DNA from 3 places in the Paenibacillus sp. BT-177 genome. Region 3 is predicted to be linked to each of the others. Evidence: riboswitches for the same ligand, from Rfam matches in the RefSeq annotation. Region 3 holds a riboswitch; each other region holds the start of a gene.
The links. A riboswitch is a leader RNA that binds a small molecule or an ion and turns the genes downstream of it on or off. The one in region 3 is predicted to bind glycine.
Positions count from the first base shown of each region.

Region 1: another riboswitch for glycine. It lies ahead of gcvT (glycine cleavage system aminomethyltransferase GcvT); the one in region 3 lies ahead of OIU26_RS16535 (alanine/glycine:cation symporter family protein).
Region 2: another riboswitch for glycine. It lies ahead of sdaAB (L-serine ammonia-lyase, iron-sulfur-dependent subunit beta); the one in region 3 lies ahead of OIU26_RS16535 (alanine/glycine:cation symporter family protein).

Region 1 is NZ_JAOYTP010000001.1:1,226,027-1,235,850, forward strand. It holds gene OIU26_RS05610 (BglG family transcription antiterminator) at 1-129, opposite strand, end outside; gene OIU26_RS05615 (PTS mannitol transporter subunit IICB) at 213-1,691, opposite strand; gene gcvH (glycine cleavage system protein GcvH) at 2,118-2,516, opposite strand; glycine riboswitch at 2,909-3,008, shown strand; glycine riboswitch at 3,009-3,105, shown strand; gene gcvT (glycine cleavage system aminomethyltransferase GcvT) at 3,185-4,285, shown strand; gene gcvPA (aminomethyl-transferring glycine dehydrogenase subunit GcvPA) at 4,409-5,764, shown strand; gene gcvPB (aminomethyl-transferring glycine dehydrogenase subunit GcvPB) at 5,761-7,257, shown strand; gene ptsP (phosphoenolpyruvate--protein phosphotransferase) at 7,386-9,098, opposite strand; gene OIU26_RS05645 (HPr family phosphocarrier protein) at 9,091-9,366, opposite strand; gene ptsG (glucose-specific PTS transporter subunit IIBC) at 9,477-9,824, opposite strand, start outside.
Region 2 is NZ_JAOYTP010000011.1:10,161-19,984, reverse strand. It holds gene OIU26_RS22645 (ATP-binding cassette domain-containing protein) at 1-65, opposite strand, end outside; gene OIU26_RS22640 (ABC transporter ATP-binding protein) at 43-1,074, opposite strand; gene OIU26_RS22635 (ThuA domain-containing protein) at 1,403-3,007, opposite strand; glycine riboswitch at 3,222-3,336, shown strand; gene sdaAB (L-serine ammonia-lyase, iron-sulfur-dependent subunit beta) at 3,548-4,237, shown strand; gene sdaAA (L-serine ammonia-lyase, iron-sulfur-dependent, subunit alpha) at 4,227-5,126, shown strand; gene OIU26_RS22620 (Ig-like domain-containing protein) at 5,279-7,615, opposite strand; gene OIU26_RS22615 (serine hydrolase domain-containing protein) at 7,753-8,913, opposite strand; gene OIU26_RS22610 (hypothetical protein) at 9,077-9,538, opposite strand; gene OIU26_RS22605 (non-oxidative hydroxyarylic acid decarboxylases subunit D) at 9,610-9,824, opposite strand, start outside.
Region 3 is NZ_JAOYTP010000005.1:60,646-70,469, reverse strand. It holds gene OIU26_RS16555 (beta-glucoside-specific PTS transporter subunit IIABC) at 1-1,809, opposite strand, end outside; gene licT (BglG family transcription antiterminator LicT) at 2,035-2,883, opposite strand; gene OIU26_RS16545 (LacI family DNA-binding transcriptional regulator) at 3,117-4,088, opposite strand; gene OIU26_RS16540 (glycoside hydrolase family 1 protein) at 4,299-5,756, shown strand; glycine riboswitch at 5,925-6,009, shown strand; glycine riboswitch at 6,021-6,115, shown strand; gene OIU26_RS16535 (alanine/glycine:cation symporter family protein) at 6,274-7,692, shown strand; gene OIU26_RS16530 (iron-containing alcohol dehydrogenase) at 7,750-8,922, opposite strand; gene OIU26_RS16525 (carbohydrate ABC transporter permease) at 9,071-9,824, opposite strand, start outside.

The DNA of each region.
Region 1 (9,824 bases), on a different contig from region 3:
TGCGCCAAGTTCCCGATGAACCGTCCTTGTGCTGACATTGATCTTCTCAGCAATTTCCCCGGCCGTAACCTCTTGGGGCTGCTCCAAAAGATACTCTACGATGTCAGATTGTCGTTTCGTAATATTCATAAGCGCATACCGTTCCTTCCCAAGCTCTCATCCCTTCCAGCAGGAAATACAAACTGTATACAGCCGGCCTGACTTTATGGGGATTAAGAATCGGATTTCAGCCGTTCAACCAGCGCTTCGTATTCAGGGCTCTTCAGGAAATTGTCAATGGAAATGTGCTCAGCATTCGGGGCTACCGTTTTAGCCCGGTCTGTCAACGTTTTTTGTGTAATGACAATATCCGCATCCTGTGGAATTTCACTGATTGCCGTATTCGTTACCGTAACGCCCACGCCCGCCTGTTTCATTTTTTTGCGCAAAATTGAGGCTCCCATGGCGCTTGAACCCATACCTGCATCACAGGAAAAGACAATTTTATTCACCTCGGATTTATCCTTAAGCGTTCGATCTGCGGCAATCTCGGCAGCACGATCGGATGCGCGGTTATCTTCCATTACAGTGGCGTTAGCACTTGCACCCTTGCTTTGATTTTTCATATCTTTCAGACGGGATGCAGCTTCCTCCAGCCCCTCTTCCTTTTGCTTACCAGTTTTGAGTAATACTGCGGCAACCGCAAAGGATACGACCGCAGCTGCGATTACTCCGCTCAGCATCGGCAAATATCCGCCTTTGGGTGTCATCAGGAAGTAAGCAATGATACTGCCTGGTGAAGGAGCAGCAACCAGTCCGGCACCTGTCAACATAAAACAGAAGGTTCCCACAACACCCCCTGCTATAGCAGCGAGAATCAGAATCGGCTTCATCAAAATATAAGGGAAATAAATTTCATGAATCCCGCCGAAAAAATGAATAATGACTGCACCAGGAGCAGACGACTTCGCAGAGCCTTTACCGAACAGGCAATAGGCCAGCAAAATACCGAGTCCCGGGCCAGGATTGGATTCAAGCATGAACAAAACGGATTTTCCTGTTCTTGCAGCTTCCTCCAGCGCAATCGGACTCAATACTCCATGATTCAGTGCGTTGTTGAGAAATAATACTTTTCCGGGCTCAATAATGAGATTGACAAGCGGTAGTAGCCCTGCGTTCACGAGGAACTGTACCCCTGTCGACAACACTTGACTGATGGTTTGCACGACCGGGCCGATCGCCACATGCGCTAGTAGTGCTAGAATGGCACCGATAATCCCAGCCGAGAAATTATTGACCAGCATTTCAAAACCTGATTTGACTTTGCCCTCAATGGCCTTATCGAACTTCTTCAATATCCATGCAGCCAGCGGACCAGCTACCATCGCACCCAGGAACATCGGGATATCGGCCCCCACAATGACACCCATCGTCATAATGGCACCGATCACACCTCCACGCTGTCCGTGAATCATTGTGCCTCCCGTGTAACCGATCAACAGCGGCAGCAAATAATTTTTCATCGGGTCAACCAGTTGTGCAAACCCCTCATTCGGGAACCACCCGGTCGGAATAAAAAGTGCTGTAATTAATCCCCACGCAATAAAGGCTCCCATATTGGGCATAACCATACCGCTGAGAAAACGGCCAAAACGCTGTACGGCGACACGAGCGCCACCGCTTGAACTGGACTTTGTGTCCACTGTGCTCATATTCATATCCTCCTTGTGAGTAACTAGCATCACTACCTTTTCTTAAAATTCATACTAAATGACAGCGCTCTCTTCATCAACGAAATGAAAACGTACTTTCGTCATGAACGTTGATGACAACATTTAAATTTAAAATAACGGACAACGTATTATACCTGCATAATTCTTCTTAATATGACCGATAACAATAGAAATTAGTCGAAAAAACAGTGCTGTAAATCTGCACCTTATATAGAGGAGCTCACCTCTAAATCTAATAAATTGACGTAATTACGTCTTCTAAAAGACAACAAAAAAATAGCCGCCATGTCAGATCATAGCGACTATTTTATACACAAAACGAGCGGACTAACGATGCTTTTATTCAATTCAATATCCATATAAAAATTTAGAATAAAGCGCTAATATTCCATCTTATATTGCTCATTATTGTTCATCCGAAATCAACTGCTCGTACTGATCCGCAGACAGCAGCTTGCTCAGAGCTTTCTCGACATCATTGCCCATCTCTACTTCGATCATCCAACCCTCTTCATAGGGTGATTCATTCACCAGCTCAGGTGTACTTTCCAGAGCTTCATTTACTTTCAAAACGGTTCCCGTCACCGGAGCAAAAAGATCGGATACGGTCTTCACCGATTCAATTGTACCAATCTCCGTCCCCTGTCCAATCGTTGTTCCCGCCCCAGGTAATTCCACAAAAACAATATCACCCAATTGATGCTGTGCAAAGTCTGTAATGCCGATCCGCAACGTCCCATCCACTGTGCGCTGAACCCACTCATGTTCGTCTGTATACCAAAGTTGCTGTTTCACTTCACTCATCCTGCTTCGCCTCACTTCCACATGAATAAAATGCTTTTGATCACCTGTATTAGACAAGTTAAGATTATGACAACAAGAACATCCATGTCAATAATACTAACAAAAATACTCCATACCAACTAATATAGCGCAGTCTATAAAAAATGATAACTTGTAACAAACGCTTACATATCCTTATTTATACAATAAATGTTTTTCATATTGTTTTATATGACATTTTTATTGACATTTTGAATGGATTTGCGTATTAATGGGTTATAGTAATTGCTTTTGAAAATACCTCGACAACTGCAAACGCGGATGAACGCGGAGGGAGAGACTACCAAAAATATTCGCATCGCTGTTGTCGTTTGTGAGACAGTTGGGCACGCGAATCGGATCAAGTTGTTATCTGCAAAACCGGGTAACATACCGTTGATCCAAAAGGTAGCGCCGAAGGAGTAAACTTGCATTGCAGGTGAATCTCTCAGGCAAAAGGACCTCTGCCGGACGCATCTCTGGAGAGCATCCGTGAAAAGAGCGGATCACCCAAGGGGAAACCTGGTTCACACCGGGGTAACTTTCTGGTATCAAGGACAGAGCTGAAAGAAGAGTATGGACTGCCGTCTATACGTTTCTTTTAGCCTGTCTTTTTTGTTTAGCCGATTACACTGGATAGGAGTGGAAAAATGTCTAATTTGCGAAGAACACCACTATATTCGTCCTACGGGACGCAGCCCGGGGTTCGTTGTATTGACTTTGGCGGGTGGGAACTCCCCGTTCAGTTTAGCGGCATTCAAAAGGAGCATGAGGCCGTCCGACAACGTGCAGGTTTATTCGATGTATCGCATATGGGCGAGTTCTTGGTTGAAGGCAAAGAAGCTGAGGCTTTTTTGCAACAGGTAACCACAAATGATGTCAGCCATTTGGAACCGGGCCAAGCACAATATTCACTCCTGTGTTACCCCGATGGAGGCGTAGTGGATGACTTGCTTGTATATTGCAAAGGACCAGAGCGCTACATGCTCGTTGTGAATGCCTCCAACATCGACAAAGATTGGGATTGGCTCATACGCCACGTACCAGCATCGGTTCATCTGGAGAATGTGTCTGATGCGATAGCATTGCTGGCATTACAAGGACCGGAAGCAGCACGTATTACCGCAGCCGTGACAGATACAGATATTACGAATCTGGCATCTTTCCGATTCCATGAGAACGTGCAATTGTTCGGAGCAAAAGCACTTGTCTCGCGAACTGGATATACCGGCGAAGACGGTTTTGAATTTTATATCTCTGCTGAGGAAGCACCCGCCGTGTGGGATGGTTTGCTTCGTTGCGGTGAATCGTATGGACTGATTCCCGCTGGACTTGGTGCTCGCGATACGCTGCGCTTCGAGGCACGGCTACCGTTGTACGGACAGGAGTTATCTGCCACAATTTCACCGCTTGAGGCTGGTTTAGGTTTCTTCGTCAAGTTGAACAAAGGAGATTTTATCGGCAGGGAAGCACTGCAACGTCAAAAAGAACAAGGAATTCCTCGCAAGTTGATCGGGCTGGAAATGATTGACCGCGGTATCCCGCGCGCTCATTATCCGGTGTTCGCTGAAGGTCAACACATCGGTGAGGTCACAACGGGTACTCAATCGCCCACCTTGAAGCGTAATCTGGGGCTGGCCCTGGTGGACAGTCGTTTTAGCACCCTATCGACACCGCTGGAGGTCGAAATTCGTGGTAAACGCCTGCGTGCGGAAGTGGTCCCAGCCCCCTTTTATAAACGGCTACGCTGATCTTAATCCTCTTCATTCTAAAAAAGCGATCATGTCAGAAATAAAATTCTGGATTTTCCAATTACGACTATGTATTAGCTAATTTACTATCTAAATTTTGCTTTTCGAAAGGAGCCAGAACCTATGAAGCAGCATCGCTATCTCCCCATGACCGAACAAGACCAAACCGAAATGCTGCGTGTGGTGGGCGTATCATCCATTGATGATTTATTCAGTGACATTCCAGAGGCTATTCGATACCAAGGGGAACTCCCTCTTTCCTCTCGGCTCGACGAAAGAGCCTTAACCCGCCACATGACCGAGCTGGCCGGACGAAACGCCAATACAGATACACATGCCAGCTTTCTTGGTGCAGGTATTTATGATCATCATATTCCATCCGTTATCCAACACATCACCTCACGTTCCGAATTTTACACAGCCTACACCCCCTATCAGCCGGAAGTAAGCCAGGGCGAGCTGCAAGCCATTTTTGAATTCCAGTCGTATATTTGCGAATTGACAGGTATGGCGGTAGCTAATGCCAGCATGTACGATGGGGCTACAGCTCTGGCGGAAGCGGGCTCATTGGCCGCTTCCGCCACGCGTCGTAAACAGCTTATCGTATCAAGGTCTGTCCATCCAGAGGCACGTCAGGTATTGGCAGCCTATGCACGCGGATTGGATTTGGACATTGTGGAAATCGGCTGTTCGGATGGCGTAACGGATGTCGATGTACTAGCCACGGCCGTATCGGAACAGACGGCGGCTGTTTTGATCCAAAATCCCAACTTTTTCGGAGCCGTGGAAAATCTGAAGCCGATGGCTGACCTCATCCATGCGCATCAAGGGCTTATGGTTGTTAGTGCCAATCCACTGGCACTAGGCTTGCTAGAGACCCCTGGTAAGCAAGGCGCGGATATTGTTGTAGGAGACGCGCAGCCACTTGGGATCTCGTCCTCCCTCGGCGGTCCGACCTGCGGTTACTTCGCCGTTTCCCAGGCGCATATGCGCCGTATCCCTGGGCGTATCGTAGGCCAAACCACAGACCGTAACGGCAAACGCGGCTTCGTGCTGACCTTACAAGCGCGGGAACAGCATATCCGCCGCGAAAAGGCCACGTCTAACATTTGCTCCAATCAAGCGTTGCTCGCTTTATCTGCATCTGTATATTTGTCTGTCATGGGTAGACAGGGGATCAAGGAAGTAGCCGAGCTAAATTTGCATAAAAGCCGTTATGCGTTAGAGCAATTGCTGAGCTTGAAAGGTGTATCTACCTCGTTTAATGCACCAACCTTTAATGAGTTTGCCCTTAAACTGCCTGAGGGTACAGATATGAGCAAACTCCAGGCCGAGCTGCTAGCTGCCGGATTTATCGCTGGCTACGATTTGGGCCGGGACTATGAGGAACTTGCTGGTCACATGCTGATTGCCGTGACGGAGCAAAGAACCAAAGAAGAGATTGACCAATTTGTACACACCTTGGGGGGATTGCTATGACACACACCGGACAGGATCAGAAACAAGAACTGTTAAAGGAACACGATCAAACGCTCATTTTTGAATTGAGCCGTCCGGGTCGCATCGCTTATTCCCTTCCCGATTGCGACGTTCCCCGTCGCCCGGTGGCAGAGCTTTTGCCGGATTATGCGCTGCGCAGCCAACCTGCGGCATTACCCGAGGTATACGAAGTAGATGTTATTCGCCATTATACCGCCCTGTCCCAGCGCAATTTCGGCGTCGACAACGGATTTTATCCGCTTGGCTCGTGTACGATGAAATACAATCCGAAGGTGAATGAGGATGTTGCCCGTTACGCAGGCTTTGCTAAAATTCACCCATATCAGCCGGAGGATAGCATCCAGGGGGCTATGGAGCTGCTGCATACGCTCCAAAATGATCTGGCTGCGTTGACCGGCATGGATGCCGTCACGCTTCAGCCCGCTGCTGGCGCCCATGGCGAATGGACCGGGCTGATGATGATCCGCTCGTACCACGAAGCACGTGGCGAGCGACGTACCAAGGTGCTCGTGCCGGATTCCTCGCACGGAACGAACCCCGCCAGTGCAACCGTCGCGGGTTTCGAAACAATCACCCTACCCTCCACCCCTGAGGGGCTGGTGGATCTGGATGCGCTGCGTCAAGCCGTAGGCAACGACACCGCTGCGCTCATGCTGACCAATCCGAACACGCTTGGTCTGTTCGAGAAGCAAATCACTGATATTGCTGCGATTGTACATGACGCAGGTGGCCTGCTCTACTATGACGGCGCAAATTCCAATGCTATCATGGGGATTACCCGCCCTGGGGATATGGGCTTTGATGTGGTGCATCTCAATTTGCACAAAACGATGAGTACTCCGCACGGTGGAGGGGGCCCGGGCGCTGGACCCGTCGGCGTAAAGCAGCGACTGATTCCCTTTCTGCCCAAGCCGCTTGTCGTACGTGATCCGCAGGGTAGGTACCGCTGGGATCGGGAGCAGGGAGATTCTATTGGGCGGGTCAAAGCCTTTTATGGCAACTTCGGCATTCTCGTCCGTGCCTATGCCTATATCCGTAGCTACGGCCCTGATGGCTTGAAGCGAGTGTCAGAATGTGCTGTACTCAATGCCAACTACATGATGCATCGGCTGGCTCCGTATTTTGACCTGCCTTATCCCGGGCATTGTAAACACGAATTTGTCATGTCGGGACGAGGCTTGAAGAAGTTTGGAGTGCGCACGCTTGATGTAGCCAAACGGTTGCTTGATTTCGGTTACCATCCACCTACCATTTATTTTCCGCTGAATGTAGAGGAATGCATCATGATCGAGCCGACGGAAACAGAAAGTAAAGAGACGCTTGATGCTTTTGTCGACACTATGATTCATATTGCGCGCGAAGCCGAGGAGAACCCTGAGCTGGTGCTCAATGCCCCCTATACTACTCCAGTCACGCGCCTGGATGAAACCACTGCAGCTCGTAAACCTGTGCTGAATTGCGCATGTAGTTAAGATTAAATTCAACCCAACAATCCAAAGCATACAAAAAAGCCGGTATCTGTTGAGATACCGGCTGCTGTATGTATACAGCAATTTTTGTTGGAAAAAGATATAACCTTTGAAAAATGTGATACCCTTCCTTATGCTTCGATGCTTTGAACCAATTCAACAACCTGCTCAGCTGTTTGCATATCCAGAGCTTTTGCAGCCAATTTCTCCATGTCCGCACGGGACAACTTAGAGATTTGACTACGTGCTGGCAGAATGGAAGTTGCGCTCATGCTGAACTCATCAAGTCCCAGACCCAGCAGCAACGGAATTGCTGTGGTGTCTCCTGCCATTTCACCACACATACCAACCCAACGTCCTTCACGGTGAGCGGCATCAATAACCATTTTCACCAGACGCAAAATGGATGGGTTATATGGTTGATACAGGTAAGAAACTCGTTCGTTCATACGATCTGCTGCCATGGTGTATTGAATCAGATCGTTAGTACCGATACTAAAGAAATCCACTTCTTTTGCGAATTGGTCAGCCAATACCGCTGTGGAAGGAATTTCTACCATGATGCCCAGCTGAATTTCTTCAGATACGGATACACCCTCGGCTACCAACTTTTCTTTTTCCTCCAACAAAACAGCTTTAGCTTCACGGAATTCGTTCAGCGTAGCAATCATTGGGAACATAATGCGCAGGTTACCGTGTACACTTGCACGCAACAAAGCACGCAATTGAGTGCGGAAGATATCCTGGCGATCCAGACACAGACGAATAGCACGGAATCCGAGGAACGGATTCATTTCTTTCGGCAGATCCAGATAAGGAAGTTCTTTATCTCCACCGATGTCCAAAGTACGGACTACAACCGGTTTGCCTTCCATTCTTTCCAGAACCGTTTTGTAAGCTGTGTACTGTACATCTTCGGATGGGAGCTTGTCGCGTCCCATGTACAAGAATTCCGTACGGTACAAGCCAACGCCTTCTCCACCGTTGTCCAGAACACCAGCTACATCGTTAGGCGTACCAATATTGGCTGCCAGTTCGACATGGACACCATCAACGGAAACCGTAGCTTCGCCACGCAGCTTACGCCACTCTTCGCGTTGCTTGTCATATGCCACCTGTTTAGCGCGGTATTCCGCAATGATTTCTTCGGTAGGATTCACGAATACATGACCATCCAGACCATCGACGATAATCAAATCGCCGCTTTTAGCTTGAGACAATATATTTTTCGTTCCTACAACAGCAGGAATTTCTAATGAACGAGCCATAATAGCCGAGTGCGAAGTGCGTCCACCGATGTTCGTTGCAAAGCCTTTAACAAATTCACGGTTCAGCTGAGCTGTGTCGGAAGGTGTCAAATCTTCTGCAAGTACAATCGTTTCTTCGGCAATTTCTGCAGGGCTGACAAAATGAACACCAAGCAGATGATTAAGCACCCGTTTGGTTACATCACGCATGTCCGATGCGCGTTCTTGCAAATATGCACTTTTCATGTTTTCAAACATGGAAACAAATTGTGTAGCTACTTCATTCAAAGCATAGTCAGCATTGAGCTGCTCGTCTCTGATTTTAGCTTTAACCGGATCGATCAATTCAGGATCATTCAGGATGAGCAAGTGAGATGCAAAAATTTCTGCTTTTTTCTCACCCAGTTCCCGAAGCGTTTTCTCCTTAATCGATTCCAATTCGGTTTGAGATTCTGCCAAAGCCGCATCCAATCTTGCGATTTCAGCTTCAACATCACCAACCGCGCGTCTCTCTACAGCGTAATTCGGATGCTCCAAGATAAACGCCCGGGCAATGGCTATGCCTGCCGAAGCGGCAATCCCGGAAATTTTAAGCATGAACTTCGCCCAGCCCTTCGTTAACGATTACATTTTCAAGAGCTTTCAATGCTTCAGCAGCTTCAGCGCCTTCGCAGATAATGTTAATAGTATCCCCTTGTTCCAGACCCAGAGACAATACACCCAGAATGGATTTCAAAGTTACTTTTTTACCGTTAGCTTCGGCGAAAGATTCAGCACCGCTGAATTTGTTAGCTGTATTTACCAGCGCAGTTGCAGGACGTGCATGGATACCGTCTTCATCCGTGATTCTAAAAGTTGTTTGCATAATTTGTTCCTCCCACTTTCCTAAAGATAATATTTGTTTACACGCAGTATATCGGGCAGATGACCAGGCGGCTTAAGCCGCCTATTCAACTAATCCGAAACACATAGAGTTTATTTTATCGTAATTATACCATCTTCGCCAGCCTTCAATACTCCAGTTTTGTTTAAAGTTACCGAAGAACCTTCTGGAAGGTTGGTAAAAATGACAGGTGAGATGATGGATTTAGCGTTGGCTTTCACATATTCCAGGTCTACTTTCATGATCGGTTGGCCAGCTGACACAAGATCGCCTTCGTTCACCAAAACGTCAAATCCTTGACCTTTAAGCTTCACTGTATTCACCCCGATATGAACAAGCACTTCTTTACCACCATCGGATTGAATACCAACCGCATGCTTGCTTGGGAATACATTGAATACTTTACCATAGACAGGAGAAACAATTGTTCCATCATTAGG
Region 2 (9,824 bases), on a different contig from region 3:
CGCTGGAAAAAACCGCCGCGCACCGGATAATGAACCTTCAAATCATTTATCTCTAGTAGTGCCATGAGCAGCCTCTCCCTTTGTCTCATCTTCAAAATGAAAATGTTGGTAACATGTACAGCGGACCCAATGGCCGGGAGAAATTTCACTTAATCGGGGATGGTCTTCATGCATTCTCTGCTGAATCCAAGGAATACGCGAAGCAAAGCGACAGCTATTGCGAGGAATATCTTGCAAGGAGGGAACAATACCACCGATGACATGCAGCGGTTCTCCCTTGGTATGCGATCCCGGCATGGAGGCTAGCAAGGAACGCGTATACGGATGCTGTGGATGCCGAAATAATTCAAAAACATCAGCGCTCTCCACGATTTCTCCGGCATACATGACCACCACACGGTCGGCTACTTCGGCCACAACGCCAAGATCGTGCGTAATCAGAATAATTCCGCTTCCGGTCTCCTGTTGAAGCTGTTTGAGCAAGTCAAGAATTTGCGATTGAATGGTTACATCGAGCGCAGTCGTCGGCTCATCTGCAATAATAAGAGAGGGTCGGCAAGCTATGGCAATCGCGATCATCACACGCTGGCGCATCCCTCCTGAAAGTTCATGCGGATACTGTTCATACACACGTACGGGGTTGGGTATATCCACGCTTTCCAGTAGCTCCAGTACACGTTCCCTTTTTTGCTTCGTAGATAGGGACGTATGATAATCGAGATTTTCCTCGATCTGCTTACCAATGCACATTAACGGGTTAAGTGCTGTCAGCGGGTCCTGAAAGATCATGCCAATGCCCGCTCCGCGGATTTTATTCATTTGCCCTGAGGAGAGACGGATCAGATCCGTGCCTTTAAAAAGAACCTTTCCTTCGACACGTGTTCGCTCCATGTCATGCAGTTGTGGGATCGAAAGTGCCAGCGCGCTTTTGCCACAACCGGATTCTCCGACTACAGCCAGCACTTCATTGGGATTGACCGTCAGATCCAGATGGTCGACTGCGGGGTGATATTGATCCTTGATGCGAAAAGATACGGATAATCCCTTAATCTCCAACACAGGTTTGATATTCAATGCGCGCTTCCTCCATTCTCCATGGTCTTGTCCCGCTTATTCTCACCATGTTTGATGTTTAAAACCTCTCATGAACATTACATACCGTTTTTGTCGGAATAATTTGAATACATCCTATCACCAGTATATGGATATATCAATTAAGATTATGCTATCAACATCATTTAAAAAATCAATGATCCAGCAGTAGCGCGACTTTCCTGGCACAAAATGTAATCAAATAACCAACCACAGGTTAATTTTCATCACAAAAAAGCCGTTTGATCCCCTACAGAGGATCAAACGGCAAACTAGCACCCAACCGCTCACACTGAATTCTTTACGTTTATTACGAAGCCGCTCCATAAGAGCCCGACTTGAACGTTTTTGGATCGTACCATTTGTAGCCTGCTGCTGGAGCAGACCAAGGCTCGGGTTGCGGTTCTGTGGAAGCCGCAGGCTCCTCAAACGGCAGAAGCTTCGTCGGTTGATCCAGCGTTAAACCTGCCACATCGGATAATTTGGTGTAGTCCTGCTTCCACGCAAGCCACTGGACCGTTTGCACCAGGAAGGTGGCATCGTCCACTTCCTTGAAACCATCATATGTCTTTTTCGACTGTCCGTTTTCTTCACGCGCATATTTCGGTGTAGCATCTTCTACAGGGGAAGAATCACCGATAAATGCTGCCTTGCCTTGACCCACCTTGGAGATCGCAGCATAAGGCCCTTCCGCACGGCCTCCACCGTTATAGACACCATGGTCTACAGCATTACCCCATTTTTTCGTACCTGTAGGGATATAGGCAATTCCTTTGGCTTTGGTAGGATCAATAATAGCCAGCGTAGATCCCGCATGCATGGCAATCGAGCGTACACCCTTGGTAATGCCGAAGGATTGATCTGCGGCTACAATGTCCGTAGCATTCACGTCGCCAAGCGCATTGTAACGGAAACGAACACCAAAGTTGGTCGCCAGCCAATCGGAGCTAGTTAACCCCTGCATCGCCGGTGATGCTGCTTCTTCTGTAGTCATCCCTTTGGCCGGATTAGTATAGGCTCCACGACGGTAGCCATTCATAACCTCAGAGGAATCCCAACGGTTTTTGTTACGGTCCGCATTATAGTGGTCGGAGATGAAGAAAACACTTCCCCCGTTATTCACATATTGCAGCAGGGCAGCCTGCTCGGATGCCTTAAAAGCAACATTCGCTTCACCGATGATGAACACATCATATTGGCGCAGCTTATCATAGGTTATGGCCTGTTCTCCATAAGTAAAAGGAATGGGACGGTTCAGTTGGTCCACTGTAAAACCTACATTACGCAATCCATTGGCAAAGTCGGAGAAGGCGCCTTCAATGACCCAATCTGCTGCCCCAGCCGTCTGTGCGTGCGTATTATCGAACAGCACCTTTTTGCCGTTGCCATCCGGCAGTGTAGTACCGGGTTGACCCGGGTTTCCAGGTTCAGGTTCGCCAGGTTCACCTGGTTCCCCCGGCTCGCTTCCGTTCACCAGTTCAACAGTGCTTGGACTTTTCACTCCACCAAAATTATTGTAGGTGCCAAGTGTACCCGTCACACGGATTTTGCTGCCAATCAGCTCAGGATGGCCTGTTAGCCCAAATTGCCCTCTGTACGCTGATGTCAGCTGTACATCCAATAGATTAGACGTGCTACGTTCATTGGCCTGGTCGGCAATCAGTACGTTAAAATCATTCGCAAACGGAGAAGAAAAATTAGCCGTTTTCGATCCGGTAGCATGTCCGACGATGTAACCTTCCACCGTCACTGTGCCTCCACTGCCTTGGCGCTGGAGTGCCTCGGCTACTGTCAGTGCTCCCTCCGCTTTGACCTGACCGAATGGAACGAAGATCCCGATCAGCAGCGATACGATCGCTGCCAGATGCAGCACCCCTTTCAAGCGTGAACCTGTGAACCGCAAGCCTTTTACCATACGTCAATATCCCTCCTATAATTCCATAAATGTGCTTGTCCTCTATCAGATTAGCTATCAATCTTCTAATTCCTTCCTGATTTCATCCATAATTATGTAAATTTTAATCTTTTTTATTGGAAACTCGCCTGTTTATGTAAAAATTGAACCCTGCGATTGACACCGAGCACGGCATACATTACGCTAAGAAAGATATGTAGAACGGTATACGCGAATGAAGATGACGGGAGAGTCTGTCCAGGGGCTTACACGCTGGCGGCACCGAAGGAGCAAGACGCCAACACCCGGCTGGCGGATAATCTCTCAGGTCCATGTATCGTCATCTGACGCAACTCTGGAGAGAGCGCAAGCCACCCAAGGGGTAAGGCGGTAAGGACACCGCACGAAACTCTCAGGTAACGAGGACAGAGATAAGGGAAACTTCCTTATCCTGTCCTTTTTTGCGCTCACATTGTACGTCAGCATTAGGAACCGTCATAGCCGCGCAAAAACGCGGAAATACCATATACTATGGTACTAGAACATACAGGGGGCCACACCATGCGTTTCAAAGATGTATTTTCCATTATCGGTCCGGCCATGACCGGACCTTCCAGTTCACACACTGCAGGCGCGGTGCGGCTTGCACGCGTTGCCCGTCACTGGCTCGGGACGCAGCCTGACCGTGCCCGCATGACACTGTACGGCTCTTTCGCCGACACATACAAAGGACACGGTACAGACCTAGCGCTCATCGCAGGACTGCTCAATTACGATACAGACGACCACCGAATTCCAGATGCCGAGCAATGGGCGGAGCAGGCCGGGATGACCGTGGAATTTGCCGTCAGCGGACTACCCGCCCCCCATCCGAACACCGTCCGTTTTGAGCTGTGGAAGGGTGAGGATCAGCGTACACTGCTGGGTTCCTCCATCGGCGGTGGCAGCATCCATGTCCAGCAGCTCAACGAATTCCGAGTCAACCTGACCGGAGAGCTGTCTACGTTGGTGCTTCTTCACTCGGATAAGCCCGGTACATTAGGTGCGGTGACTTCAGCGCTCGGCGCTGCTGACATTAACATTGCCTATATGCACGTGGATCGCAAAGGTCGGGATGGAGAAGCACTTACAGCCATCGAAACGGACAGTCCTCCTACGGCTGAATTAATCGCAAAACTACGATCCTTACCACATATGTACGAAATTAAAACGATTAATTTGAAAAAAGGAGCTGAATCTGATGCGATTTAGCCATCTGCATGAAATCAGCGCTATATGCGCGGAGGAATCCACCACGATTGGCCGCCTGATGATTCAAGAGCAGGTACAAGAGACGAATACAACGGAAGAAGAAATTTTCCGCCAAATGTCTGATTATTATGAAGTCATGAAGGAGGCCGTTCATCGTGGTCAGACGCAAGACACCGTATCCCGCAGTGGATTAACGGGCGGCGACGGCAAGCGCTTAGCCGAATATCTGCGGACAGGGGAAACCTGCTCCGGCGATGCCTCCGCGCTCGCCATGGCTTATGCGCTCTCCGTGTCGGAGGTTAATGCGTCCATGGGGCGCATTGTCGCCACGCCCACTGCAGGTTCATGCGGAGTCATCCCCGGTGTGTTCATTAGTGCGCAGGAGCGGTTCGGCTGGGATGATGAGCATATGGTGCACGGCTTGTTCGCAGCCGGAGCCATTGGCTACGTCATCGCCAACAATTCCTTCATTTCCGGCGCGGAGGGAGGCTGTCAGGCTGAGATTGGTTCAGCCATCGGGATGGCCGCTGGCGCTATGGTCGAGCTACGCGGTGGCACACCTGAGCAGGCCGTTCACGCCGTAGGCCTAGCGCTCAAGAACACGCTCGGCCTGATATGCGACCCCGTCGCCGGACTCGTCGAGATTCCGTGTATCGTGCGCAACGGGCTGGGAGCCGTGACCGCACTTGCCGCAGCGGATATGGCTTTGGCGGGTGTGCGCAGCGCCATTCCGTCTGACGAAGTCATTGACGTGATGCTTGAAGTCGGCAGCGCAATGCCGTCAAAGCACCGCGAGACCGCCAAAGGCGGCTTGGCCCAGACACCGACTGGCAAGCGTTTGACCGAATCCCTTACACGCAACACACTGGCCAAGAAAGATAAGTCGTAGCTTCTAAGCTCTAAACCAACTACTTTTCCTCTACAAAACAAAACGAATATCTCTCCCACACATTAAGGGAAAGAGAATTCGTCCTTAAAAAAAGAGCAAGCATGTCGTCCCTAGACGCATGCTTGCTCCTTTTCTTTTCAATTGATTACAGATTACTGGACAGTTACCTGTACCTTCGTCATTTTACCTGCATATTTCACGGTAATTACAGCTTTGCCTTTGCCCTGTGCTTTAATGTTACCGTCTTTGACCGTCGCAACAATAATTCTGGACGAGGACCAGACAGCCGGCTTGGAGACATCCTTCTCCGACTCATCCTTATACGTGGCTGTAGCCGTAACCTTAGCCAGCTGCCCTGCCTTCAAAGTCAAGGCGACTTCGTCCGTTTGCAGATATTTAAGCGTATCAACATCAACAGGCACGCTGATCACCTTACCGCCGAACTTCGCCTGAATGTTAGCTTTACCGTAGCTGATCGCGGTAACCTGACCTTTTTTGACGGTGGCTACCCTGTAGTTGGACGTTTTCCATTCAGCTTGGGTTGTAACATCCTTTTCTTTACCATCACTGGATTTAACCACAATCGCAATCGTTTTTTGATCCCCGGATTTCAGTGATAACGCAATGGCATCCGCTTCAATCTTTTGTGCTACGTCTACTTCTACCGTAAATGTAATGGTTTGCTTGCCATATGAAGCAGTGATCGTTGCCTTACCGCTAGCATTAGCTTTGATCAAACCTTCGCTAACTTCAACTACTTTTACATTGCTAGTAGTCCAAGTGGCGTCCTTGGTTACGTCTGTTTTTGTACCGCCACTCTTAACGCCTGATACTTTCAGCTGCTTCGTTTCCTGAGCACCGAGTGCAATTACGCGCGAGTCTGTTTCCAGACGGTCTACAAGGCCTACTTGTACGTTTATCGTCAGTTTTTTGCCGTTATAGGTCGCTGTAATAACCGCTTTACCGGCCGCTTTACCCGTAATCGTTCCCTTGGACACAGAAGCAATATCTTCCGCACTTGAAGTCCATTCTGCATCCTTTGTAACATCTTCCTTACGCCCGTCCGCATAAGTAGCCGTCAGAGTCGCAGTATAGTCCTCATTAATATCTATCGTTGCCGTTTTAGAGGACAAAGATAGATCACCAGGTACGTTTACGGATACGGTAGCTGTGGCTGTTTTGCCGCCATAAGAAGCTGTGATCGTTGCCTCACCTGTTTTATAACCTGTGACTTCTCCCCCGCTGACAAAAGCGATATCTTCATTACTGGACTTCCACTCTGCTTTACTTGTGATATCTTCTTCCGTCCCTGTTACATAGGTTGCGGTCAGCTTGAGCTTTTTGGATTCCTTAGCATTCAAGCTGAGCTTGTCCTCGCTTAAATCCAGAAATCTAGAGGTTTCAACATCTGTCTTGATCGAAACCGTCTTATCTCCGTACTTAGCGGTCACTGTAGCCGAACCCGCTCCAATGGCCATAATCGTTCCTTTATTCACTGTTGCAATTTTTTCATCGCTTGATGTCCAAGCAGCTTTATCTGTGATATCTGTTACCGTACCATCCGGGTACACAGCAGATACCTGTATTTTTTTTGATTCATCCAAACGGAGAAAAATATTGGTTTCGCTGGCTTTCAGCTTATTCGTCTGATCCACATCCACCGCAATCGTAGCGGACATCGTGCCATATTTACCTGTGATTGTCGCCTTCCCTGTGCTATAGCCGGTAATAGTGCCTTTCAGAACATCTGCCACGGCTGTATTGCTGGAGCTCCACTCGGCAGACTCTGTAACATCCTGAGTCGATCCATCCGGGAACGTGGCTGTCAATTTAACCTTCTCCGTATCTTTTAACAAAAGAGAAACCTCTGATGTACTGGCATCCAGCCGTTTGACCTGCTCTACCTGTACAGCAATCGTTACGGTCTGTTGTCCATATACAGCCTTAATATTAGCTGAACCTGCTCCCTGAGCAGTAACTAATCCGTTGACTACAGTCGCTACCTTCTGATTATCCGAAGTCCAGGTCGCATCACCTGAAACCTGAGCTGTTGTATTATCACTGTAAGTCGCTGTCAGATTGATCTGTCCTGTACCGCTTGAACGCAAGTTCAGGCTTTGTACATTGGATGTCAGCGCCTTAACCTTTTTCGTTACATGTACCTGAACGGATTGTACCTTCTCCTTATAGGTCGCAATCACAGTGGCTTCCCCTTCAGCTTTGGCTGAAACTGTACCATTGTACACCGTAGCAATAGATGTATTATCACTTTTCCAATCTGTGCTTACGGTTACATTTGAGGTTGTCCCATCGCTATAAACAGCCGTTGCCGTCAACGCAGCTGTATCCCCCTGTTGCAAAGTTACCTCGTTAGACGAAAGGACAATCTTGGAAAGCACTGCTTCTGCTGCAGATGCAAACCCTGCATATGATGTAAAACTTGAAATCAGGATGACCAACGCCAGAAAACCGGACCATCTATTCTTCAAAATCTAATTCCCTCCCATTTCAAAGCTAAAAATTAAGGATTTCGCAAAATCCCTACACCTACGTTTTATGTCGTCATATGGAAAAGAATAGTTTAGACTTTAGAGAAAATTTGGTCCTTATTAACTAGAATCGGAACTTACAGACAGCTATAAGCTGCTGCACGAATTCTTAAATGGTGGTACTCTTCCATATTGGGATCAAGCTGATGCATATAAACGACGGAGAACTGTTCGCTCGGATCTATAGAAACCCAGGTGCCTGCCATTCCCGTCCAGCCAAATTCTCCAATCGAGCTGTTTGCATGCCCAGCCGCTTTATCCATTAACGTGCGTACACCCAGCCCATAGCCATAACCTGTATGGTATGAATTGGTGAAATCCGATAGTTGAGCTGTATTCAGATGATTTGTACGCATTAAATCAATGGTTTTTCTCCCCAATAAGTTCACACCTTTTACCGTGCCGCCATTTGACATCATTTGTGAAAATGTGAGGTAATCTTTGACTGTCGAATATAAACCTGCGCCTCCACCTTCATATATAGCATCTGGCTGATGATATTCATCCAGGAAACCCTCAATTTTTTCAAGTTTTCCGGCGTCTGTCCGTTGATACATGGAAGCCATCCGCGATTCAATATCTCCACGATAACGGTAACCTGTATTGTTCATTCCAAGCGGATCAAAGATTTCATCCTTCAAAAATTGCCCTAATGATTTACCTGAAATGACTTCAATAAGACCAGCAACAAGATCGTGGCCATATCCGTATAACCATCGTGTTCCTGGTTCAAATGCAAGCGGAACTTCAGAAAGCGCTTTAATTTCTGTGCGCAGGTCATATTTCCCCTGCTTCTCCTTTAATGCTGTAATGACCTTATGCATAGCTTTTCCTGTTTCTGAAAACTCAGAAGCATACGGAATTCCTGCACTCATATTGAATATATGCTTAATCAAAATAGGGTTATCCGCCTTATCAATGTAGGTGTGTCCGTTAGGAGCAGTTTTGAATACATACGAATTACGATACTCAGGTAAATATTCATACAAAGGCTCATTCAATAAAAATTGTCCGCGTTCGTATAGCATAAGTGCAGCCGCACATACAACGACCTTTGTCATAGAAAACAAGCGATACACGGTATCTTCAGTAATCGGTTTCCGAGTTTCCACATCAGCATATCCATGATACCCTTCATACAACACTTGACCATTTTGTGCAATGGCACAACCACACCCTGCCGGCCCATTCGCTAAGAATCGTTGCAATAGCTGATCTACCTTGTCAAAACGAGACATTTTCATCCCTCCTATTTTCCTTCAAAAGAAACAAGCTTCCCCTCACGCTCTAATTCCTGTTCCAACAAGCTCAACCTGACTCCTTGTAAGCGCTTATTCCCTTGCATCTATTTTAACGGTAAACTTGGTAATTACAAAGATGATTTGTCATAATCAAATAGCTTTATACCAACAACTCTGCCACCGTCTCTTTCCAGCGATTGATCACCGATTCCGGCTCCTTGAGGCGAATTGTGACACCTGTCAAGATATCCGCATATTGAGCCGAATCTTCTCTGGCTGCAAAAACATGGGCCGCAAATCGCTCACGTACATGCTTGGCTCCGGGTAAAGCAGGCAGATGTTTCAGCGACAACCGCACATAATGCGCCTTTCCCCCGGTGAACACCGCAAGCGTTGCCTTCCCAGTACGGATCATGTTGCCTGTCGTGGTCGTACCCGGCCATAGGGCCAGACGCAAATTCCCCTCGTCCAGCGCTACAACCTCGCCCACACTAATCATCGCTATGTGCGGCCACTGATCTTCTGTAACCGTCAACAGCATCATTGCTTCTTGTTGCTTGTGCTCCAACTCCTTGCCGTTCAGCAGCGTGAACAGCTCCTTACCGATCCTTGGCGTCTGCATGAAGTATAATCCCCTTTACATTTGGCCTATAACTTCAAAATACCATAATTTACGGCTACTTACGAACGACCCTATATCCGCTCTGGAATAGGAGGAACATGAGCAGCATCCGGAATATCTTGGGGGTTTACCTTGAACGCCGATTTATACTTTGCTGGATCAGTAATGCTATCCGGTTCTGAGGTTCGCCATGTGAACAGGCATACAGGACACAACAAAACCTCCCAGGCACCTTTAACCGGCGAATGGGAAACGACTTCTGAACGATTGGACTCACAACGGGGAC
Region 3 (9,824 bases):
CATGGTGTTCAGTACATCCAGGTATTGAGCGGAATTGGTTACGATGATCGGCGTAGTCGTTGTATAGCCTGCCGCCTTAATTTGTTCGATATCAAATTCAAGCAACAACTGCCCTTGCTTCACCACATCACCCTCTTTGACGCGCTTGTCAAAGAATTGTCCTTTCAGCTTCACCGTATTAACACCAACGTGAATCAGAATTTCTGCTCCGTCATTGGAAGTAATACCGATGGCATGTCCGGTCGGGAATACGGTCGTAATCGTTCCGTTAACCGGAGATGTCAGCACACCCTCTGTAGGATCGATCAAGATTCCTTTTCCCATAGCGCCTGAAGCAAAAGCAACATCAGAAGATTGTTCCAATGGCAGCACTTTACCTTGCAACGGACTTACGAGGATTTCCTTTTCGATTGTTACTTCTTTTTTTACGGGTGCTGTTTCTGTTTTTGCAGCTTCTTCTTTTGGATCATCAAAGCCCAAAATCATAACCAATACAACTGCGAGTACAAAGGCAACAAGTAAGCCGAGGACAACCCACAAGAATCCAGCTCCAAAATAAGTTGGAAGCGCCAGTAAACTAGGCAGGGAGAAGGATTTTGCAGTCGCTCCACCGGAAGCGATAATCGCGCCCCCAATACCACCAGAAATACAAGCATAAATGAACGGCTTTTTCAATTTCAAAGTTACACCATAAATCGTAGGTTCAGTAATCCCGAATACAGCTGCCAGTGTAGAGGAACCAGCCAAAGCCTTCATTTGAGTATTTCGTGATTTCAGGAATACCCCCAGTGTTGCACCAGCTTGAGAAAGTACGGCTGCTGTAAGCATTGGAAGCATCGTGTCATAACCCAATGTTTGAATATTGGACAGCATAATAGGAACGAAACCCCAGTGTACGCCGAAAATAACAAATACTTGCCAGAATGCCCCAGCAACAGCCCCGGCGATCAATGGGCTTAAATTGTATACCCATGTAAAACCGTTCGCCAAGCCTTGACTAATCAGGTTACCGACTGGACCAAAGGCCAAAAACGTCAATGGAACAACGACCAGCAGTGATAGCATAGGTACGATAATGTTTTTAACTGATTGATGAACAAAGGAATTAAACCAGCGTTCCACATAGGATTGTACCCATACCGCGAGAATAATTGGGATTACACTGGAACTGTATTTTATCAGAATGATTGGAATCCCGAGAAAAGCCAGTTTTGCCGGATTGTCCACCGCTGCAATAACATCCGGGTACACGAGTGCTCCAGCAACTGCGACTGATACAAAGGCATTGGTCTTAAATTTACGGGACGATGTAATAGCTAGGAATATAGGCAAGAAATAAAATACGCTGTCCGAAGCGGCATTCAGAATGAGATACGTACCGCTTGCAGTATCAATCCAATGAAGCGACGCAATTAAGGCCATAATCCCTTTGAGCAAACCTGCTCCGGCAAGAGCACCCAAAAGAGGGGAGAAAATGCTGGAAATGATATCGACCGCTTTGCCGAGAAAATTCGTTTTTTCGGAAGATTCTTCTTTTTTCGCATTTGGATTATCCGCATCCTGCAGATTTGTTTCTGCCATCATATGCTCAAAGACTTGGCCTACATTGTTACCGATGACCACTTGGAACTGTCCGCTGCTTTCCACCACTGTAATGACACCAGGCGTAGCTTCCAGTGCAGCTTTGTCCGCTTTTGTGCGATCCTTTAATTTAAATCTCAAGCGTGTAGCGCAATGAAATACCGAATTGACATTCTCTTCGCCGCCAACGAGAGTCACTATTTTTTTGGATAGCTCTTTATCACTCATGTTCAGAACTCCTTAAGTGTTATTCTTGCTACTGATAGGATTTACCGTTTACAGCTGTTGCTAAGATGCGCCGGCGTGCATCTTTATAACCTTGTAAACAAGAAAAACCTAAACTCGTGGTGAAAACGACGCACTCCTTCTATGAGGGAACGTTGATTTCACCATCAGTTTAGGTTTTGCCTGCCTTACCAGTCACAATCCATGAACGATGAGGATATGAAGTTTTTAGCCTGATATGTTATTACGCTCAGTTACCCGATGAATGTGAATCGTTAGATATACATATTCATCCTTGCTTAAATATTGATCATATGTTTTTTCCAGATATTCATTAATTTTTTGGGCACAAGCAAAAGCTTCGGTATATGTTTGCTTTACCTGGTTGTACAAAAATTCTTCACCACTGTGAATAACCTCTTTGCGAATCACTCGCATTGCAAAATATTGCAAATGGGTCAAAAATCTCGAATAGCTAAAAGAAGACTCATCCAGCACAATCCCATAATGATACGTAATAATGTTCAATATGTGTTGGACAATCTCGGTCATTTTCAGTGTAGCCTTCATCTCGTTACCGTCGATCCGTGCATTCACCATATGCAATGCAATAAATCCCGCTTCGTCTTCGCCCAATTTTACACCGAGCGTATTTTCTATTTTTTGCAGAGCATCCAGTCCAACTGCAAATTCTTTTTTGTAAAAGCGTTTAATTTCATACAGCATCGCGTTTTTGAGTGCTAATCCTTTTTCTTCCCGCTGTATGGCAAAATGAATATGGTCGGTCAATGTTAAATAAATGTTATCACTTAACTCCGTATCCAGCACTTCTGCTGCATGGGTCACGATTTCATTCACGACCTCCAGATGAGACACGGGAATATCGTTCAGCAGCTCAGTTAGTCTGGCCGTGAACTCGTTTTCATTTAACATGAAAATCTTATCTATTTTATGATCATCGACTTGGTCGCCAGCCACCTTTTTGAAGGAAATACCTCTTCCCATGACGATAACCTCTTTGCCTTTATCATTTTTAGTCAACAGGACGTTGTTATTGAGCACCTTCTCAATAATCATTGAAGTTCCCCCTCCCATCCTTTACCAATAAAAAATGCCCAAGCACAATTCAATACTATTGTTAGCAATAGCACTCAATTGAACTCAGGCATTGCCCGCATCACCGGTCACAATCCTTCGATATAGTGCTATTGTAGCACAAAAAAAAGCGATTTCAACATATTTTATTCTCTTTCGACAAAAAATATTTTATATTAACGCCCATTTGCCTAGTTTGCGAGTCAACAGTAACTTTAAGTGGTCGTACGCTCAATGAGGCTGTACTCCAGCGAATGAAGCTCCATTTGGCGTCCAATCAGCTGAGGAGAAAGCATGAAAAAAGCATTTTGTGCCTGAGCCATAATGGGATTTTGAACCGTTGTAATTCCCATCGTGTGCGCCAGCTCCGTGTTATCAAACCCAATAATCGCCAGATCTTCTGGTACCTTCAGCAATTGTCTGCGCGCTTCGCAGAGAATGCCCACTGCTACATAATCGTTTGCACACAAAATAGCCTCCGGAAATTCCTCACGATGCTGTAATAAATTGCGCACAACCTGTTCGCCGTCACGAATGTTATAAATAGAAGAATAGTTCCAGTGCTGCAACACTGGCAGATTGTGTTCACTCATGATCTGCTCATAAGCTCGTTGTCTGCTGTGAGTATTGATGCTGCTTGGACGACCAAAAGCATTGGCTATACGTGTATAGCCTTTTTGTATCAAATGTTTGAGCGCTAACATATATCCTTCATACTGATCCATTGCGACGGAGCGAATATCGGTATGCTCCATTCGCTGCCATGCCACGATCGGTCCATATTTGCAATAAGTACTCAAAAAATCAGTGTCATTCACGCAGGAAATGATAACCAGCGCATCGACTCTTTTTCTTTTTAAATCCTCGAAAGCTTGAAGCTCTTTCTTTTTGTCTTCTCCCGAAGTATAAATAATGGTTTGAAATTCATATTGTCCTGCGATTTCTACAAAGCTGTCCAGAAATGCCAGAACAATTTCATTAATAGTTGATGTGATGATACCAATCTGAAGCGTTTGGCCCTTGGATAAAGAAATCGCATTCCGATTAGGAACATAATCCAATTCCTGCATGATTTTCAAAATTTTAGTTCTGGTTTCGTGGCTTACATGGGGGGACTGATTTAACACTCTGGATACCGTAGCTTTGGAAAAGCCCGCCAGTTTTGCAATTTGATCAAGATTCGACATGATGCTTCTCCTCACCTAAGAAAAAAATACTTGACATGAAACGCGTTACAACAATTAGGATGCTTATGAGGGCATTACGTCTATTTTAAAGCATCTGTCGATGCATTTCAAAGGAGAACGGTTACCGTTAGTTATGGATTCGCATTGCAGCACCTGACGGGTTACTGACTAAAGTGAAAACATTAAATTAAGGAAAGAGGTTTTCATACCATGACGAAGACGCTAAAAGGATTCCCGAAAAACTTCCTCTGGGGCGGGGCAACTGCAGCCAACCAATTGGAAGGTGCTTTTGACGTAGATGGAAAAGGTCTGTCCAGCGCAGACATGATAGCCTATGTACCTAAATCAGAACGTAAGAACGATCATGCTATAGAAATTTCGTCCGAACGACTGGAGGACATCTTGGCAGGGAAGGTAAACGCCCGTTTTCCAAAGCGTGAAGGTGTGGACTTTTACCACCACTACAAAGAAGATATTGCCTTGTTTGCAGAAATGGGCTTTAAAGTATTCCGGATGTCCATCCACTGGTCGCGGATTTTCCCGAATGGATATGATGCCGAGCCGAATGAAGCAGGATTGCAATTCTACGACAATGTATTCGATGAGCTGCGCAAGTATGGTATTGAGCCTTTGGTAACACTGTCGCATTATGAAACACCGCTAGGTTTGACACAGAAATATAATGGCTGGTTGGGACGCGAAGTCGTGGATCATTACGTAAAATATGCCGAAACGGTATTTACACGCTATAAGGATAAAGTAAAATACTGGCTGACCTTTAACGAAATTAATGTCATGACTATGAGCCCGTTTACAGGCGGCGGTGTGGTTATTGACCGTGTAGAAAACAAGCAACAAGCGATATATCAAGCATTGCACCATCAATTTGTAGCAAGTGCATTGGCGACCAAACGGGGACATGAGATCATTCCGGGCGCTCAGATCGGCTGTATGCTGGCCCGCATTGAAAGCTACCCACATACGTGTAACCCAGAAGATATCCTGAAAGCACAGCATGAAAATCAAATGAACCTGTTCTTTACGGATGTGCATGCTAGTGGGGAATATCCCAACTATATGAACCGCTATTTTGAAGAAAATAATATTGTGATCCAGACAGAACCCGGCGATGCCGAAATTTTGAAAAATAACACGGTCGATTTTATCTCATTTAGTTACTATATGACCTTGACCGTATCGGCAGGGCCAGAAGGCGAAAAGGCAGCAGGGAACCTGATAGGCGGTGTGAAAAATCCGTATTTGCAGTCCTCCGACTGGGGATGGCAGATCGATCCGATCGGCCTGCGTGTTACACTGAATACGTTTTATGATCGCTATCAAAAGCCACTGTTCATCGTGGAAAATGGCCTGGGTGCGTATGATAAGGTAGAAGAAGACGGCTCTGTGCATGACACGTATCGCATTGATTACTTGCGTCAGCATATTGCCCAAATGAAGGAAGCGATTGCTGACGGTGTTGATCTGATTGGTTACACCAGCTGGGGACCTATCGACCTTGTGAGCATGTCTACGTCCGAAATGTCCAAGCGCTACGGATTTATTTACGTTGATCTGGATGATGACGGTAACGGAACGCTTCAACGCTCCAAAAAGGACTCATTTAACTGGTATAAAAATGTGATAGCAACCAACGGTGAAGAATTATAATTCCATATCGTTTTGGCGGGTACAGCAGAGAAAATCCTCAGGATGCAATCTGCTGTACCCGCTTTTTGTATAGACACTCTATTGATTCTTTCCGAGGGCTTCACAAATTTTTCACTTGTAATAAGCTGAAATTTTTCTGTATAATGAATAAAAATTTCATATGTCTGGTTGATGTTTGCGGGAGATGGAATGAAAGTTCCAACCGAAGGGGCAAAACTCTCAGGTGCTTAGGCTGATTTACAGCAACGAGCAGGGACCGTAAACGGACAGAACTCTGGAGAGACCCTTAATTGGGCGCCGAAGGTGCACCGCAGATCACATCTGCTTAAACTCTCAGGCAAAAGGACAGAGACGCGAATAACCTGTGACAGGGATAGCCCTAGGCTTTTTATAAGCTTTTAGAGGTGAAATCCTGCACAAGATGGTTGTATTTTTTCGTGCCTTTAACCTCTCCAGGAGTCGAATCAACAGATTTGACTCTTTTTTGTTTTCTACTATGCTGGAGGAGCGGGTTGAAATGAATTTGGTACATGTGTTAGAAACGATTAGCAGTTGGATATGGGGGGCGCCTCTCATCATCCTTGTTATGGGAACGGGGTTATGGCTGACCATACGTCTAAAAATGTTGCAGGTATTCCGCCTGCCCCTCGCGATCAAGCTCATCGGTAAGGCCCCGAATGAAGGTAGCGGGGATGTAAGTAGTTTTGCGGCTTTGAGTACGGCATTGGCGGCTACCGTCGGTACAGGAAGTATTGTCGGTGTAGCGACAGCCATTAAGCTGGGCGGGCCGGGTGCCTTGTTCTGGATGGTCGTTGCAGCCTTCTTTGGGATGGCGACGAAATATGCGGAAGGTGTACTTGCGGTAAAATACCGGGTGAAGGATCGGAATGGACAATTTTCCGGCGGCCCGATGTATTATATTGAAAAAGGCCTGGGACGCCGTTTTAAACCGTTGGCGATGCTGTTTGCTTTTTCAGGGATGCTGGTAGCGTTGTTCGGAATTGGAACATTCCCTCAGGTCAAGGCGATTGTATCTTCGACTGAAAACAGTTTTGGCGTTCCGCCGATTGTAACGGCGCTGACAATTGCTGTCCTTACAGGTCTTGTGACCATTGGTGGACTCAAAAGCATTGCCAAGGTATCGACGAAGGTCGTTCCTTTTAAAACAGGCCTGTATGTATTAATTTGTATCATTGTACTGATTCGATTTGCTGACCAACTTCCTGCCGCAATTGCGCTTGTGCTTCATTCGGCATTTTCAACTACATCGGCAACCGGCGGATTTGCAGGAGCTACGATTATGCTGGCCATGCGCAGTGGGGTAGCCAGAGGTATTTTTGCCAACGAAGCTGGATTGGGGAGCGCACCGATTGCAGCCGCAGCTGCCAAAACCAAATGGCCTGCAGAACAAGGGCTGATTTCCATGACAGGCGTATTTATTGATACGATGGTTATTTGTGTGATGACCGGGTTGACGTTACTGGTTAGCGGGGTGTGGAGCGGGCCTACCGATGCAGGCTTGATGACTCAGCAAGCATTTTCCAGTGCATTTCCGCTGGGAGCAGAACTGCTCACCATCATCCTGATTATGTTCGCATTCACCACCATGCTCGGCTGGAACTATTACGGAGAACGCTGTGTTGAATATTTGCTTGGGGTCAAGTGGATCAAGCCTTATCGTTATTTGTTCATTGTACTGGTTGGCGGGGGCGCGTTCATTAAATTGGATGCGATTTGGCTGCTGGCAGATATTTTTAACGCAATGATGGCTTTTCCGAACCTGATTGCACTGCTCGGCTTGTCAGGCATTGTCGTTGCAGAAACCCGAACCTATATGAACTCTTTGTACCCTAATAAGAAAAAGGGCATTCTTGCAGGTGCCAATGTAGGGGCGGCTATTCAAGTAGAAGAAAAAGGACAAACGATCAATTCATAAATAATAAAAGGGAGTGCTCTCAGCCATCACAGGCTTGAGGACACTCCCTTTTAATTGTTATAACGATGCACGCAAAATAGCTAAAATATCTTCCTGTTTCAGCTTTTGATAATTACCGAAACCTCCGTGCTCCATTTCACGGGCCGCAATGCTTGCGATGTTTTCCAATTGTTCATCATTAATGTTGTAATCGGCCAGGGTAGAAGGGGCACCAAGACTTGTCCAGAACGCACTTAGACGGTCAATACCTTCCAAGGCAATTTCTCTGTCAGTTTTACCTACAGTGTCCAAGTCGAACATACTGAGCATCAGCCGCTTCATGCGTGCAGCATCCTGATCCACTGTATGTCTCATCCAGTTGGGAAACAGAATCGCTAGACCGCCAGCATGAGGAATATCATATACAGCAGATAGTGCATGTTCAATGGTATGCGAAGCCCAATCCCCGAAGTAGCCCATTTGCAGCGTACCGTTCAGGGCAATCGTCCCAGCATATAATATCGTTTCGCGATGCTCATAGTTGTGCAAATCCACCAGCAGCTTAGGTGCCGCCTCAATCACGGTTTGCAGCACGGAAAAGCACATACGATCTTGCAGCGGTGTATTTTTAACATTGTGAAAGTACTGTTCAAAGACGTGGCTCATCATATCCACCATGCCATAAACCGTCTGATCACGTGGCACAGAAAAGGTGTTTTTCGGGTCCAAGATGGAGAATTTAGGATGCGTCACCGCGCTGCCCCACACGTATTTCTCGTTCGTTTCCCAGCTGGTGATGACAGAATCCGGATTCATTTCCGAACCCGTGGCGGCGAGTGTAAGGATGGAACCGAAGGGCAAAGCCTGGGTTGGCATATGTTTTTTGTTGATAATATCCCACACATCGCCGTCATATTCAGCCCCTGCTGCGATGGCTTTGGTGCAATCAATAACGCTTCCGCCGCCAACTGCAAGCAGGAAGTCTATTTTTTCATTTCGGCAAATCTCGATGCCCCTCTTAACGGTAGACAAGCGCGGATTGGGTTCAACGCCCGCCAATTCATGAATGTTGAGGTACAGAGGCTCTAACGCGTTTAATACCTGTTCATACAAACCATTTCGCTTGACACTTCCGCCTCCATATACCAGCAAAATGTTTTTGCCGTAATTCAACAGCTCTTGCTGCAATTGTTCAATTTGATTTTCTCCAAAAATTAATTTGGTGGGATTATAATATGTGAATTTGTTCATCTGGAAGGTTCCCCTCAGTTCATAGTTCATGTTCAAATTGTAATCTCTTATCTTGACTAGCTCGTTAATATCTGACTTGGCCATGTAAGCTATTTGAAATGACGATTAACAATTATACATGAAAAGAATAAGGGGAATCAAGTGAAGGCTAATCTTTGATCGCTCCAGCGGCAAGATCGGAAATAAATTGGCGGCTGATAAAAAGAAACAAAATAATAAGAGGAAGTACAGCCAGCAGGGTGCCAGCAATGACCATCGCATAATCCGTATTGTAAATCCCGTTCAACTGCGACAATGCAATCTGGAGGGTGAATTTGCGCTCATCCGTTAAAACGATTAACGGCCATAAGTAATCATTCCAAGCTCCTATAAAGGTAAATGCGCCGAGAAAAGCGAACGCAGGTCTTAAAATCGGTAGTGCTACATTCCAGTACAGCCGAAAAAAGCTGCACCCGTCCATACGCCCCGCATCCAGCAGCTCTTTGGGAATGGATTCTTCTGCATACTGGCGGATCCAGAAAATGCCGAAAGCATTTACCATACCTGGGATGATGAGCGCTTTGAACGTACCTACCCATCCAAAGGAAGCCATCATGACAAAGGAAGGGACGAGCGAAAGTTGTGAAGGGACCATCATTGTTGCAAGCAGTATGACGAATAGCCCCTTTTTGCCCGGAAAATCAAACTTGGCGAATGCAAAACCAGCCAGTGAATCAAAAAACAGCACCAATACGGTAACAGAACTGGCTACAAAAAGGGTATTAAAAAAAGCTCCAGCAAAATCAATCTGCTGCAATACTCTCGTTATGTTATCCAGGAAGTGGCTACCGAACCACAATTGTGGCGGAAAACGATAGATGTCTGAGGTTGTACGGGTCGCCATGACGATCAGCCAGTAAAAC